Regions from separate parts of the Serratia sp. NPDC078593 genome, predicted to be linked through region 2. Evidence: predicted binding sites of a transcription regulator. Region 2 holds the regulator's gene; each other region holds the start of a gene.
What was found. The regulator ArgR, encoded in region 2, controls arginine synthesis, uptake and breakdown. The targets are predictions, from matches to a motif close to ANTGAATAAAAATACANT.
Positions count from the first base shown of each region.

Region 1: a site for ArgR is predicted at 1,918-1,935, ahead of argA (amino-acid N-acetyltransferase). Genes of this name have one in related genera too.
Region 3: a site for ArgR is predicted at 2,957-2,974, ahead of argC (N-acetyl-gamma-glutamyl-phosphate reductase). Genes of this name have one in related genera too.

Region 1 is NZ_JBNNGK010000011.1:99,924-104,379, forward strand. It holds gene recD (exodeoxyribonuclease V subunit alpha) at 1-534, shown strand, start outside; gene argA (amino-acid N-acetyltransferase) at 560-1,885, opposite strand; gene amiC (N-acetylmuramoyl-L-alanine amidase AmiC) at 2,113-3,369, shown strand; tRNA gene ACQKDS_RS13650 (tRNA-Met) at 3,464-3,540, opposite strand; tRNA gene ACQKDS_RS13655 (tRNA-Met) at 3,593-3,669, opposite strand; tRNA gene ACQKDS_RS13660 (tRNA-Met) at 3,732-3,808, opposite strand; gene mltA (murein transglycosylase A) at 4,025-4,456, shown strand, end outside.
Region 2 is NZ_JBNNGK010000001.1:357,649-362,104, reverse strand. It holds gene mpl (UDP-N-acetylmuramate:L-alanyl-gamma-D-glutamyl-meso-diaminopimelate ligase) at 1-413, shown strand, start outside; gene yhcN (peroxide/acid stress response protein YhcN) at 622-885, opposite strand; gene yhcN (peroxide/acid stress response protein YhcN) at 1,017-1,280, opposite strand; gene argR (transcriptional regulator ArgR) at 1,698-2,168, opposite strand; gene mdh (malate dehydrogenase) at 2,635-3,573, shown strand; gene ACQKDS_RS01615 (helix-turn-helix domain-containing protein) at 3,647-3,907, opposite strand; gene ACQKDS_RS01610 (DNA-binding protein) at 4,086-4,442, shown strand.
Region 3 is NZ_JBNNGK010000014.1:77,383-81,838, forward strand. It holds gene ppc (phosphoenolpyruvate carboxylase) at 1-1,502, opposite strand, end outside; gene argE (acetylornithine deacetylase) at 1,759-2,904, opposite strand; gene argC (N-acetyl-gamma-glutamyl-phosphate reductase) at 3,122-4,126, shown strand; gene argB (acetylglutamate kinase) at 4,147-4,456, shown strand, end outside.

The DNA.
Region 1 (4,456 bases), on a different contig from region 2:
CAAGTGCTGTGTGCCCTTCGCGAGGGGCCATTCGGTGTCGCTGGTCTCAATGAACGCATTGAAACGGGGCTTCAACGTGCGGGTTTGATTCGGCGTAACGCAGGCGCTGCGGGAAAATGGTATCTGGGACGGCCGGTGATGATTGGTCGTAATGACAGTGCGTTAGGGCTGTTTAACGGGGACATTGGCATCGCGCTGCCAGACGAACAGGGGGAGTTGCGTGTGCACTTCCAGTTGCCGGACGGCAATATCAAATCGGTACAGCCAAGCCGATTACCCGCGCATGAAACCGCCTACGCCATGACGGTGCATAAATCGCAAGGTTCGGAGTTTGACCATACGGTGTTGGTGTTACCTAACCATTATCTACCGGTGTTAACGCGGGAGTTGGTCTATACCGCGATCACGCGAGCCCGGCGACAATTGTCGTTATACGCCAGCGAGAAAGTGCTCATGAGTGCCATTCGTACGCCTACTCAGCGGCGTAGTGGGTTGGCAGAACGCTTGGTTGTTGCCGCGCAATCCGAGCAATAGGGCACCGCGACAGTGCCCCGATAGTTTATATATTGGCCAGCAGGATCTTGGAGCGGCGTTGATAGTTATACAACGCCTGTTTCTGAATCGGTAATACGGCGACATCCGCAGGGGTGAAACCCCGCTCTTGGAACCAATGGATGCTGCGTGTGGTGAGGACGAACAGTTTGTTTAACCCCATCTGGCGCGCTTGGTTTTCCACCCGCTGTAGCAGCATTTCCCCCCGCGATGAGCTGCGATAATCAGGATGCACGGCAACGCAAGCCATCTCACCGATTTTCTCTTCTGGGAATGGGTAAAGTGCAGCGCAGGCGATAGTCAGATTATCGCGCTCAATGATGGTGAACTTATCGATCTCCATTTCTAATTGCTCACGCGAGCGGCGCACCAGAATACCCTGTTGCTCCAATGGCCGGATCAGCTCCAGGATACCGCCAATGTCATTGATGGTCGCACGGCGTACCTGTTCGGCGCTCTCCATCACAATCTGCGTACCGATACCATCACGGGAGAACAGCTCCTGCACTAATGCGCCATCCTCCTGATAGCTGATCAGGTGGCTACGGCGTATACCGCTACGGCAGGCTTTCACTGCGCCGCGCAGGAAGCGCACAGTACCGGAGTGGTAATCGCCGTTTTCTTCTAATTCTTCAATGCGTTTTTGCCCATCATTGGGGAACAGTTCGGAAAGGATATTCCCCTCAGCGTCGGTAACGCCTTGTGATGAACAAAAGCCAATCATTTTCTCCGCCTTCAGTTTAATCGCAAGTTGGGTCGCGACTTCTTCCGACGTCAGGTTGAAGCTTTCACCGGTGACAGAAACGGCTACCGGGCCGATCAGCACGATGGCATTACTGTCGAGTTGACGATGGATGGCATCTTCGTCGATGCGACGTATACGCCCGCTGTGGCAATAATCAATGCCGTCGTCAATACCGAGCGGTTGGGCGATAATAAAGTTGCCGCTGACCACGTTGATATGGGCACCTTGCAGTGGCGTATTGTTGAGGCTCATGGATAGCCGCGCTGTGATGTCGAGTTGCAACAAACCGGCAGCCTGCTTGACCAGCTCCAGCGTTGACGCATCAGTAACGCGGGTATGCTTGTGATAAATAGGCTCAAGGTTATGCAATGCCAGGTTGGCATCAATTTGTGGCCTCGCACCGTACACCACCACCAGACGAATACCCAGGCTATGCAGCAGCCCGATGTCATTAACAATGTTGGAAAAATTGGCGTGTTCAATGGCTTCGCCACCTAACATGACGACAAATGTCTTGCCACGGTGAGCATTTATGTAAGGGACTGAGTGACGGAATCCTTGAACCAGTTCTGTACTACGCTCCTTCACGGCACACCTCTTTTGCATATTTATACGTAATTTGTGTATTTTTATTCTTTTATTGTGCGGATGGCAAGTAGGGATTTATCTGGTTTCTTTTGCTAACACCGCTAAATCGTTAATAAATTGACAAAACATAACAAGATTTTCTGATGACAGCGCCGAGCGGATTCGTTAAAGTTTTTGACATTATTACTTTTCTGATGTTTTTTTGAGCTAATTCTTGCTGGAGTCGCATGTCAAACGCTAATCACGATCCGGGTCGCCGTCGTCTGTTGCAGGGGGTCACCGCAACCTGGTTACTGAGTGTCAGTTGCGTCGGTATGGCTGCCTCAACGCAAATGATTGCCGTGCGGGTTTGGCCTTCCTCAACCTATACTCGTGTGACGCTCGAATCCAATGTAGAACTGAAATATAAACAGTTTGCGTTGACTAATCCCGATCGCATCGTGGTAGATATTGAAGGGGTGCATCTCAATAGCGTACTGAAGGGAATCGCTGGACAGGTACAAAGTGTCGATCCATATCTAAAACAGGCACGCGTTGGTCAATTTGATAAAAACACCGTGCGAATAGTGCTGGAATTGAAGCAAAGCGTTAGCCCACATATGTTTACCCTGTCGCCGGTGGCGGAGTACCGTAACCGGTTAGTACTTGATTTGTACCCTGCCAAAGCATCCTCTGGCGAAGAATATGATCCGCTATTGGCATTACTGGAAGATTACAACAAAGGGAATTTAGAACGAACATTGCCTGCGCCGACGCAAGCGCCGCAAACCGGTAAGGCGGGGCGTGATAGACCGATCGTCATCATGCTGGATCCTGGGCATGGCGGTGAGGATCCTGGCGCGATCGGTAAATATAAAACGCGCGAGAAAGACATTGTACTGCAAATCGCCCGTCGTTTGAGTGCGATGATTAAGCGTGAACCCAATATGAAAGTTTTTATGACACGCAATGAAGATGTGTTTATTCCGCTAAAAGTACGGGTGGCAAAAGCGCGTAAACAGCGTGCCGATCTGTTTGTGTCAATTCATGCGGATGCTTTTACCAGTCGTGCGGCGCGTGGCTCGTCAGTGTTTGCACTGTCGACGAAAGGGGCCACCAGTACCGCAGCAAAGTTCTTGGCACAAACGCAAAACGAATCGGATCAGATTGGCGGCGTCAGCAAAAGTGGTGACCGTTATCTCGATCACACCATGTTCGATCTGCTGCAGACGGCGACGATCAATGACAGCCTGAAGTTTGGTAAGGAAGTGCTGAACCGAATGGGAAAAATTAACCGTTTGCATAAGAATCGGGTCGATCAGGCAGGCTTTGCGGTACTTAAAGCGCCAGATATCCCATCGATTTTGGTTGAAACGGCGTTTATCAGTAATGTCGAAGAAGAACGAAAATTGCGTACCAGCCACTTCCAACAGCAGATTGCTCAATCTATTCTTGCGGGGATTAAAGCCTACTTCGCCAATGGGGGCGCATTGGCAAAACGCTAAGCGATTGCGCCGGGCTGAGGCTCGGCATCGCGATGTTTGCAGATTTCAGATACAAAAAAACACCCGTTAAGGTGCTTGATTATCAACATAATGTTGGTTGCGGGGGCCGGATTTGAACCGACGACCTTCGGGTTATGAGCCCGACGAGCTACCAGGCTGCTCCACCCCGCGTCCGTCTTACTGCTTACTTTTCATTTTTTTGATGCCGTACTGCGGCATCGATTGGTTGCGGGGGCCGGATTTGAACCGACGACCTTCGGGTTATGAGCCCGACGAGCTACCAGGCTGCTCCACCCCGCGTCCGTCTTACTACTTACTTATCGATGCCAACCCTTTTATGATACCGTTGATACAGTATCGGTTGGTTGCGGGGGCCGGATTTGAACCGACGACCTTCGGGTTATGAGCCCGACGAGCTACCAGGCTGCTCCACCCCGCGTCCGATGGATGCGCACTATACTCCCCATGATTTATGATGCAACCCCTTTTTGCAGATAATTGAATGAAAGCCATTTTGTTGATGAATTTCTCCCCAGATTGTTTCTTTTTTATCACGTTGTGCGCGGTTGGATTTTTTGTTGGCAGAGATTCCTTTATCTATAGCTGTTTGTTATCGTTCAGCCGGAAGATTCATATCTGTATAAGAGAGCGCGCGATGAAAGGACGTTGGGGCAAATACCTGCTGGGCGGGTTAGTGGTGGCATTGCTGGCGGGGTGTTCGTCTAAGCCGACCGACCGTGGTCAGCAGTATAAAGACGGGCGATTGAAACATTCACTGGAGTTCGTTAATCAGCCGAATGCCCGCGGTGTGCCGATCAACGCGAAAGACTACGCCGATCAACTAATGGAGATTCAATACGCTTCGCCCTCTTTATTTAACCGTAATAACGGCACTTATCAGGCGGTACAACGTTGGATGGCATCCGGCGCAGACACTCGCCAGCTCAGCCAATTTGGGCTAAACGCCTATCAGATGGAAGGCGTGGATAATTACGGCAACGTACAATTTACCGGTTATTACACCCCAGTGTTGCAGGCGCGCTACATTAAACAGGGCGAATTCCGTTACCCGCTTTATCGCATGCCA
Region 2 (4,456 bases):
GCGTAACGGTTTATGACGATTTCGCCCATCATCCAACGGCAATTCTGGCCACTCTCGCGGCGTTGCGTGGAAAAGTGGGCGGTACCGCCCGTATTTTGGCGGTGTTAGAGCCCCGTTCCAATACCATGAAAATGGGCATCAGCAAGAACGAATTGGCCCCTTCGTTGGGGCGCGCTGATGAAGTGTTCCTGTTCCAACCGACGCATATCCCGTGGCAAGTGGCTGAGGTGGCAGAGGCCTGCGTACAGCCGGCGCATTGGAGTGCCGATCTGGACACGCTCGTTGAAACGATCGTGAAAACGGCCAAGCCAGGTGACACTATTTTGGTGATGAGTAATGGTGGCTTCGAGGGCATTCACGACAAGTTGCTGACGGCGCTGGCCAATAAACCGGAACCGCAGGAAAGTTACTGACTGGGCGGAAAGCGCGCGGAGTGGGTGCAAATAACATCGTTGGGGCCGCTTGCGGCCCCTTTTTACGGCGATAAAAAAAGCCCTCGCGAGCGAGGGCAATGGGGTTCGTCGGATAGGACGACGAGGTTTTCAACGAATTCGCACGCTCATCAAACTCGGCAGTGGCAGTGACGAGGGGAATCAGATCGAGAAACGCGCGCGTTGATTATTATTGGTAAATTTCTGCTGTCGCGTGCCAGTTGCCGTTTTCGTAGGCTTCGATCACACGATAAGCTTTGGCACCTTGTTTATCTGCTTTATCAGACAGAGCCTGACGGATATCAGAAGGCGAGCCAGCCACACCGCTGACGGTAATGGTGCCGATAGAATGCATATTCTTGGCCTGCGCATTGTCTACCAGCGTGGCGGCGGATGCGCCGAATGAAACGGCGGAAAGCAGACTGATTGCGGCGAGAGTGATTTTCATATTCATGATGATGATCCTTGATGGTGTCAATAACCGCCTGGAAGGGCTTAATTACGATTTTTATTCTTGAAGGCTGTTATTGGTATAACGGTTTCCAGAGATTGATAACGTGTAAGGGCAAGTAGGCCCCACGTCACTTATTTATAGATTTCAGCTGTAGCGTGGTAGTTACCTTCATTACGCGCTTCGATTACGCGGTAAGCGGTTGCGCCTTGAGCGTCGGCTTTGGCAGACAACGCCGCGCGGATATCAGAAGGTGCGCCGGCTACGCCGCTGACGGTAATCGTGCCTGCGGATTGCAATTGAGCAGCCTGCTCGGCGTTGATTGATTGTGCTGCAAAGGCACCAAATGAAAGCATAGAAAGAACGCTTAATGCCATTACGGTCGTTTTAATTTTCATGATTTACCTCATCGAATTCTGTTAGCAGTTCCAACGAACTGTGATTTACATCACGGAAATGAGTATACATCTAGTAACGCGAAATATTAATAGCTAGCTAACAGTTTCTTGTGAAACTTACGTATAGTGTTAATCATTTTTTATAACGATATGGAATAAAAAACGTACGTAAAATGGTCTTTTGATGTCAAATAGATGTAATTTCAATGAGCTAAGTGCTTTTGACTAAAAGTGCGGAAATTTACAGCAGGTACCACTGAGCATATCTGAATGTCATTGCAATAGGCTGTGGATGAACTTCTAAGCCGTGCCAGATAAGGTTGATGAAAAGAGTGTGTCTGGAAAAGAAGGCGGTGTGGGTTTAAGCAAACGCTAACAAAGCGCGGTTATGGTCACCGTATTTTGTTAGCGGATGCATCAGAGCTCTTGTTCGAACAGCGTCAGGATAGCTTCATACAATTGCCGTGCGCTGAAAGCGCTGGCTGGGGTGACAAAAATGGTATCGTCACCGGCGATCGTGCCGAGAATACCTTCGGATTTACCCAATGAATCGAGTAAACGGGCAATTAACTGCGCTGCGCCAGGGCTGGTATGAATAACGACCAAGGCATCGTTATGATCGACATCGAGCACCAGGTTTTTCAACGGGCTGGTGGTGGTTGGTACACCCAGCTCGGCAGGAAGGCAGTAGACCATTTCCATTTTCGCATTACGCGTACGTACCGCACCAAACTTGGTCAGCATGCGAGAGACTTTGGATTGGTTTATGTTTTCAAAGCCTTCTTCTTGCAGCGCCAAAACGATCTCGCCTTGCGAGCTGAATTTTTCTTCTTTCAATAACGCTTTAAACGCCTTGATCAGATCTTCCTGCTTTGCGGGATTACGCATTTTGCACCGATGAATGTTGACAGTAGAGTTCATTATTATGCATATAAATGAATTTTTATGCAATTAAACGCCGAGCGAAAGAAATAAAAACGCCCGAATAATAAGGAAAGAAGCGTATTTTAACAAAATCCCTATCTCATGAATATGCCCTTTTCTTACTGGCATTCATGCTGGCCGAGCGTAAACTAAATGTTATTAAAATGATGTTGTTCTGATGTTGTGTAAGGGTGTAATGTAACGACCGGTTAACTTGCACGTGAATAACCCCGCACTGTTTTTGATTTGTGCGCGCTATGCCATTAATGCGTAAGCGATTTAATCTAAAATGTGCACGATTAGGATCAATTTTATTGCGCTAGCTCTCAATCCAACTGTTAAGAGTTTGTTTTCAAAGGTGTAATAATTTAAAGTCCGTAACCCAAGAATTCACGGCACTTTTATATTTAAGATAATAAAGGAGTATAGGATGAAAGTTGCAGTTCTCGGTGCTGCTGGCGGAATTGGCCAGGCCCTCGCCCTTCTACTCAAAACCCAGCTTCCTTCAGGTTCTGAACTCTCCCTTTACGACATTGCCCCCGTTACGCCAGGCGTTGCCGTTGACTTAAGCCACATCCCTACCGCCGTCAAAATCAAAGGCTTCTCCGGTGAAGACGCAAAACCAGCTCTGCAGGGTGCCGATGTGGTACTGATTTCCGCAGGTGTGGCGCGTAAACCCGGCATGGATCGCTCAGATTTGTTCAATGTTAACGCCGGTATCGTGCGTAATCTGATTGAACAAGTTGCGACGACCTGTCCAAAAGCCTGCATCGGTATCATCACCAACCCGGTGAACACCACGGTTGCTATCGCGGCTGAAGTGCTGAAGAAAGCGGGCGTGTATGATAAGAACAAACTCTTTGGCGTCACGTCACTCGACATCATCCGTTCGAATACGTTTGTTGCTGAGCTGAAAGGCAAACAGCCGGAAGAGTTGAACGTACCCGTTATCGGCGGTCACTCAGGCGTGACCATTTTGCCACTGCTGTCCCAGATTCCTGGCGTCACCTTTACCGAACAAGAAGTGGCGGATCTGACCAAACGTATCCAGAATGCGGGTACTGAAGTGGTTGAGGCCAAAGCCGGCGGCGGTTCTGCAACCTTGTCAATGGGCCAGGCTGCGGCACGTTTCGGTCTGTCGCTGGTGCGTGCACTGCAAGGTGAACAAGGTGTAGTAGAGTGCGCGTATGTCGAAGGTGATGGCAACTATGCGCGCTTCTTCGCACAACCGCTGTTACTGGGCAAAAATGGTGTTGAAGAGCGTAAAGCTATTGGCGCTCTGAGCGCGTTCGAGCAACAAGCGTTGAATGACATGCTGGATGTGCTGCATAAAGATATTGAATTGGGCGAAAAATTTATCAATAACTGATAACCCAGTTTAAGCTAGCAGATCGTCAATGAGGCCGCCGGACTGAGTTCCGGCGGTTTTTTTATGCCTGCCGTCAAGATTTCATGCGAGTTTTACGCTCCAACAGTAGGTGAGTGTTGGGATCATAATAACGGCTGGGCCAGATTTCTGCCGGGTGGATACCCAACGCATCGGCGATTAACCACTCTCCTTTTGGCCACGGGCGTGATAGGGCGTTTGCCAGCGTGGATGAACTCAGCCCGGCCTGTCGTGATACGGCGGCCAGCGTCGTGCCTTTCTTGCGTAATGCTGCGATGACATCCGCTGGATGCCAATCCTGACTCCTTGAATTCATGTTTACATTCCTTTTTTGATTAGCCAAAGTTCTGTTAGTGGTATAACTAACAGGTAAGTATTAATCGTTTGCACAACATGAAACGCTTATACGGAAATAAGAATACCATTTTTTTCTAAAAATAGCGTTTTGATTTCCAAAAAAGTGTTCGCCATACAATTTTCCAGAGAAAATGGCTATGAAAAAAGAGTGGTTTGCTGCCCAAGAACTGGCAGGCATTGCCGGGCTACCTTCCTCACCACAAGGAATTAATCAAATGGCACGCCGTGAAGGTTGGGCCAGCCAACGTAGGAAGGGCGTACAAGGTAAAGCGGTGGAGTATCACATTGACAGTTTGCCATTGTCTGTACGTAATTTGTTGATGATGAAAGAAAATCCAGCTTATTATGATGTTGAACTCAAGGATCCCTTAGCCATGTGGGTTGAGTGTTTTCGCCATATGTCGGAAAGTGAACGCGAGCAGGTACTTGCGTTTTTGATTCGGGAAGGTATTGGTGGTCTGTTGTCACGCATTCGCGATGACAATAATGAGTGAACAATAGCAGGCCC
Region 3 (4,456 bases), on a different contig from region 2:
GCCACCGGCAGGGTGAATGGGCATCCGGCTTCTTTTAGCAATAAATGGACTGCCAGCACGTCAGACGGCGTACGCGCCATCGAAATCACGTAAGCGGCGATGGAGCCTTCCGGCGCTTCTGCAATCACCCGGCAGGTTTCCAGCACTTCCTGCGTTTCAGCGCTTGGTTCCCATTTTAGCGGCACCAACGGGCGCTTGGAGTTCAGCTCACGGATCAGAAACGCCTGCTTATCGGCTTCTGACCAGTTTTCATAATCGCCTAACCCCAGATAACGGGTCAGTTCGGCGATGGCTTCGGTGTGGCGAGTACTTTCCTGACGGACGTCGATACGTACCAACGGAACGCCGAAGCAGCGCACGCGGCGCAACGTATCCAGCAGTTGGCCGTTGGCGATAATGCCCATGCCACACGCGACCAGTGATTGATAACAGGCGTACAGCGGCGCCCAAAGCTGTTCGTTGCTCACTAGCAGATCGTGGGGGCGCAGTACGCGTTCGCCTTTTAAACGCCCTTCCAAATATGCTTGCGTACTCATCAGTTGGCTACGCAAGTGCTTCATGATTTCGCGATACGGTTCTTGAACCGCGTCACCGCCCGCCCGTTCACGCAGTTCCGGTGTACATTCCGTCATCGACAGTTCGGAGACCAGCACCTGAATATCGCGGGTAAACAGATCGCAGGCTTTCCAGCGGCTCAGGAGCAGCACATGTCGGGTGATTTCGGCGGTGACATTAGGGTTGCCGTCCCGATCTCCGCCCATCCATGAAGTAAAACGCACCGGCACCGCTTCGACGGGCAGACTGTAGTCGATGGCGCTCTCGAGCTGTTCATTCAGTTCGCGTAGAAACGCAGGCACACCTTCCCACAGGCTATTTTCCACCACGGCAAAGCCCCATTTGGCTTCATCGATCGGTGAGGGACGATTGTGGCGAATTTCGTCGGTATGCCACGATTGGGCGACTAACTGACGCAAACGACGCATGATTTTGTTGCGTTCGTAGTCAGCGAGATCGTTGTGATCAAGTTGGCTGAGGCAGTTGTTCACCTCAACCAGTTTGTGAATCAGCGTGCGCCGGGTAATTTCTGTTGGGTGGGCGGTCAGCACCAATTCGATCGACAACTGCTCTACGGCATCTTGCAGCGCTTGGTCGCTGAGTTTTTTGTCTTTTAGCCGGCTGAATAACTGTGTCAGCACTTCCGGGTTGCTGGCCGCCTCGCCGTTGGGCGAAATGCTGTGGTATTGCTCAGCGACGTTGGTCAAATTGAGGAACTGGCTAAAGGCGCGAGCCACCGGCAACAGCTCGTCATTGGAAAGGTTTTGCAGCGTGTTCAGCAACTCCTGACGGTGCGCTTCGTTACCAGCACGTGATGATTTGGAAAGCTTACGGATAGTTTCAACGCGATCGAGAATATGCTCACCCAGCGCTTCTTTAATGGTTTCGCCGAGTAATTTGCCGAGCATACTGACATTACTTCGCATTGCCGAATATTGTTCGTTCATATAACCCCTGACCCATTTCTGTATGATTTTATATCTTGTAAGTATGTTTCACGCGTGAGGCGCAATAACCCTTTTCTCTCAAACGCGTGCCTGTCCAGTCACCAATTGACACTATTTTTAGCAAAAAAACATCAAAATCGACGTATTTTCTGAAATTTAATTACGGCTCGCGTGTTATCAGTCTGGCTTATCATAGAGCGAAATACCACTTTATAGGTATGCCATCATAAAGCATAAACCTTGTATTTTCTCAGGGTTATCGATAGCAGAAGTGTTCGATCAACTGCCCGAGTAATTTGCGCGTTGGCTCAATAAAGGTGGTATCAAGGTACTCATCCGGTTGGTGGGCTTGATTGATGGAACCGGGGCCGAGAACCAGCGTCGGGCACACTTGCTGCACGAAGGGCGCTTCGGTGCAATAGTTGACCACCTGGGTGCGTGAGCCCAACAATTCTTCAATCACCGCGACCATCTGATGATCGGTTGGGCAGGCATAGCCGGGGATCGGCGGATGCAGCTCCTCAATACTTAATCGACCCGGCCAGCGCTCGCTCACCGGTGCCAGTGCGCCGTGGAGCAACTCATTAAGGTTATCCAGCGTCATGCCCGGTAGCGGTCGAATATCCATATGCAATTCGCAGCAAGCGCAGATACGGTTCGCGGCGTCGCCACCGCTAATATGGCCAAAGTTCATGGTGGGATAGGGCACGGCGAATGCCGGATTGTCGTAGCGCTGTTGCAGCGTTTTGCGTAACGCCATGAGATGGCCGATGGATTCATGCATTAAATCAATGGCGTTAACGCCGCGCGCCGGATCGCTGGAATGGCCTGACTGACCGGTAATGCGGATCGCATTGGAAAGGTGGCCTTTGTGTGCCCGCACCGGTTGTAGTGAGGTCGGCTCGCCAATAATGGCGAAATCCGGCCGGATTGATGTGGAAGCCGCAAAATAACGTGCGCCAGCCATGGTGGTTTCTTCATCGGCGGTTGCCAAGATGTATAACGGCTTGGTCAAGGTGCTGGCGTCGATGTCGCGCACGGCATCAAGAATAAAAGCAAAAAAACCTTTCATATCGGCGGTACCAAGACCGTACAGCTTGTTGTCATGTTCGGTCAGGGTGAAAGGATCGCGCGTCCAACGCCCTTCATCATAAGGCACGGTGTCGGTATGGCCCGCCAATAACAGGCCACCACTGCCTTCGCCGTAGCTTGCCACCAAATTGAATTTGTTGCGGGTATTTGGCACCGGTTGTACGTCGACACGGAAACCCAAATCACTAAACCATCCGGCCAGTAAGTTGATTAACGCTTCATTGCTCTGATCGAGCGCAGCATCGGTGGCGCTGATCGACGGAGTGGCGATCAACGCCCGGTACAGCTCAATAAATGGAGGTAATTTCATCTTCACTGTTGACAGCCTTTCGTTAGGATAGTATCAATATTCATGCATTTATTTTGAATAAAAATACAGTAAGCTAGAGCGTAAGGGAACCCGAGACCCGGATGTTTATAAAAACATCAATGCTCAACCACGTAGGTGATCGGCGCAACAATGTGGTCGAACCCTGCTACCGCGGTCGCCAGCGACCACCGTGCACGTTAAGAAGGTAAAAGGCCACATGTTGAATACGCTGATTGTTGGTGCCAGCGGTTATGCCGGAGCAGAACTTACTGCTTACTTGAACCGCCACCCACATATGAACATAACCGCTTTAGCGGTTTCAGCGCAAAGTGTAGATGCAGGAAAATTGCTCTCTGAGCTGCATCCCCAGTTGAAAGGCATCGTTGATTTGCCGTTGCAGCCGCTGGTTGACGTCGCCGAAGCGGCTAAAGGCATCGACGTGGTCTTTCTCGCGACCGCTCACGAAGTTAGCCATGACATCGCGCCCGCGTTTTTAGCAGCCGGTTGTGTGGTGTTTGATCTGTCAGGTGCATTCCGCGTGCAGGATGCCGAGTTTTATCGCCAGTATTACGGTTTTGAGCATCAGCATGGAGAATGGCTCGAGCAGGCGGTCTACGGTTTGGCGGAGTGGCAGAGCGAAAAAATCAAGCAGGCGCAGTTGATCGCGGTGCCGGGCTGTTATCCCACCGCGGCTCAGTTGGCGTTAAAACCACTGATCGATCAGCAACTGCTGGACTTGGCGCAGTGGCCGGTGATTAATGCCACCAGCGGCGTCAGCGGTGCCGGGCGTAAGGCGAGCGTGAATACCAACGTCTGTGAAGTCAGCCTGCAACCCTATGGCATTTTCAACCATCGGCATCACCCGGAAATTGTCGCGCATCTTGGCGCACCGGTTATTTTCACGCCGCATTTAGGCAACTTCCCGCGGGGTATTTTGGCGACTATCACCTGTCGCCTGAAAGCGGGGGTGACCGCGCAGGATGTTGCGGCGACCTATCATGCCGCCTATGACGGCAAACCGTTGGTGCGATTGTACGACAACGGAGTGCCCGCGTTAAAAGCGGTGGTGGGCTTGCCGTTTTGCGATATTGGTTTTGCCGTTCAGGGCGAGCATCTGATCGCCGTCGCGGCGGAAGATAACCTGCTGAAAGGTGCAGCCGCTCAGGCGGTGCAGTGCCTGAATATTCGTTTCGGGTTCCCGGAAACCGAGTCATTACTTTAAGCCTGTGTGAGTAAACAACGATGAATCCGTTAATTATCAAGTTAGGTGGCGTTTTATTAGACAGTGAAGAAGCGCTGGAACGTTTGTTTACTGCGCTGGATAGCTATCGCGCCCAGTATCAGCGTCCGCTGGTGATTGTTCACGGCGGTGGCTGTGTGGTAGATGAGTTGATGAAGCAGCTTTCTCTACCGGTGATGAAGAAAAACGGTTTACGCGTCACGCCGGCCGACCAAATTGACATTATCACTGGCGCGCTGGCGGGGACGGCCAATAAAACGCTGTTGGCTTGGGCGGTAAAACACCAAATCAGTGCGGTTGGCCTGAGCCTAG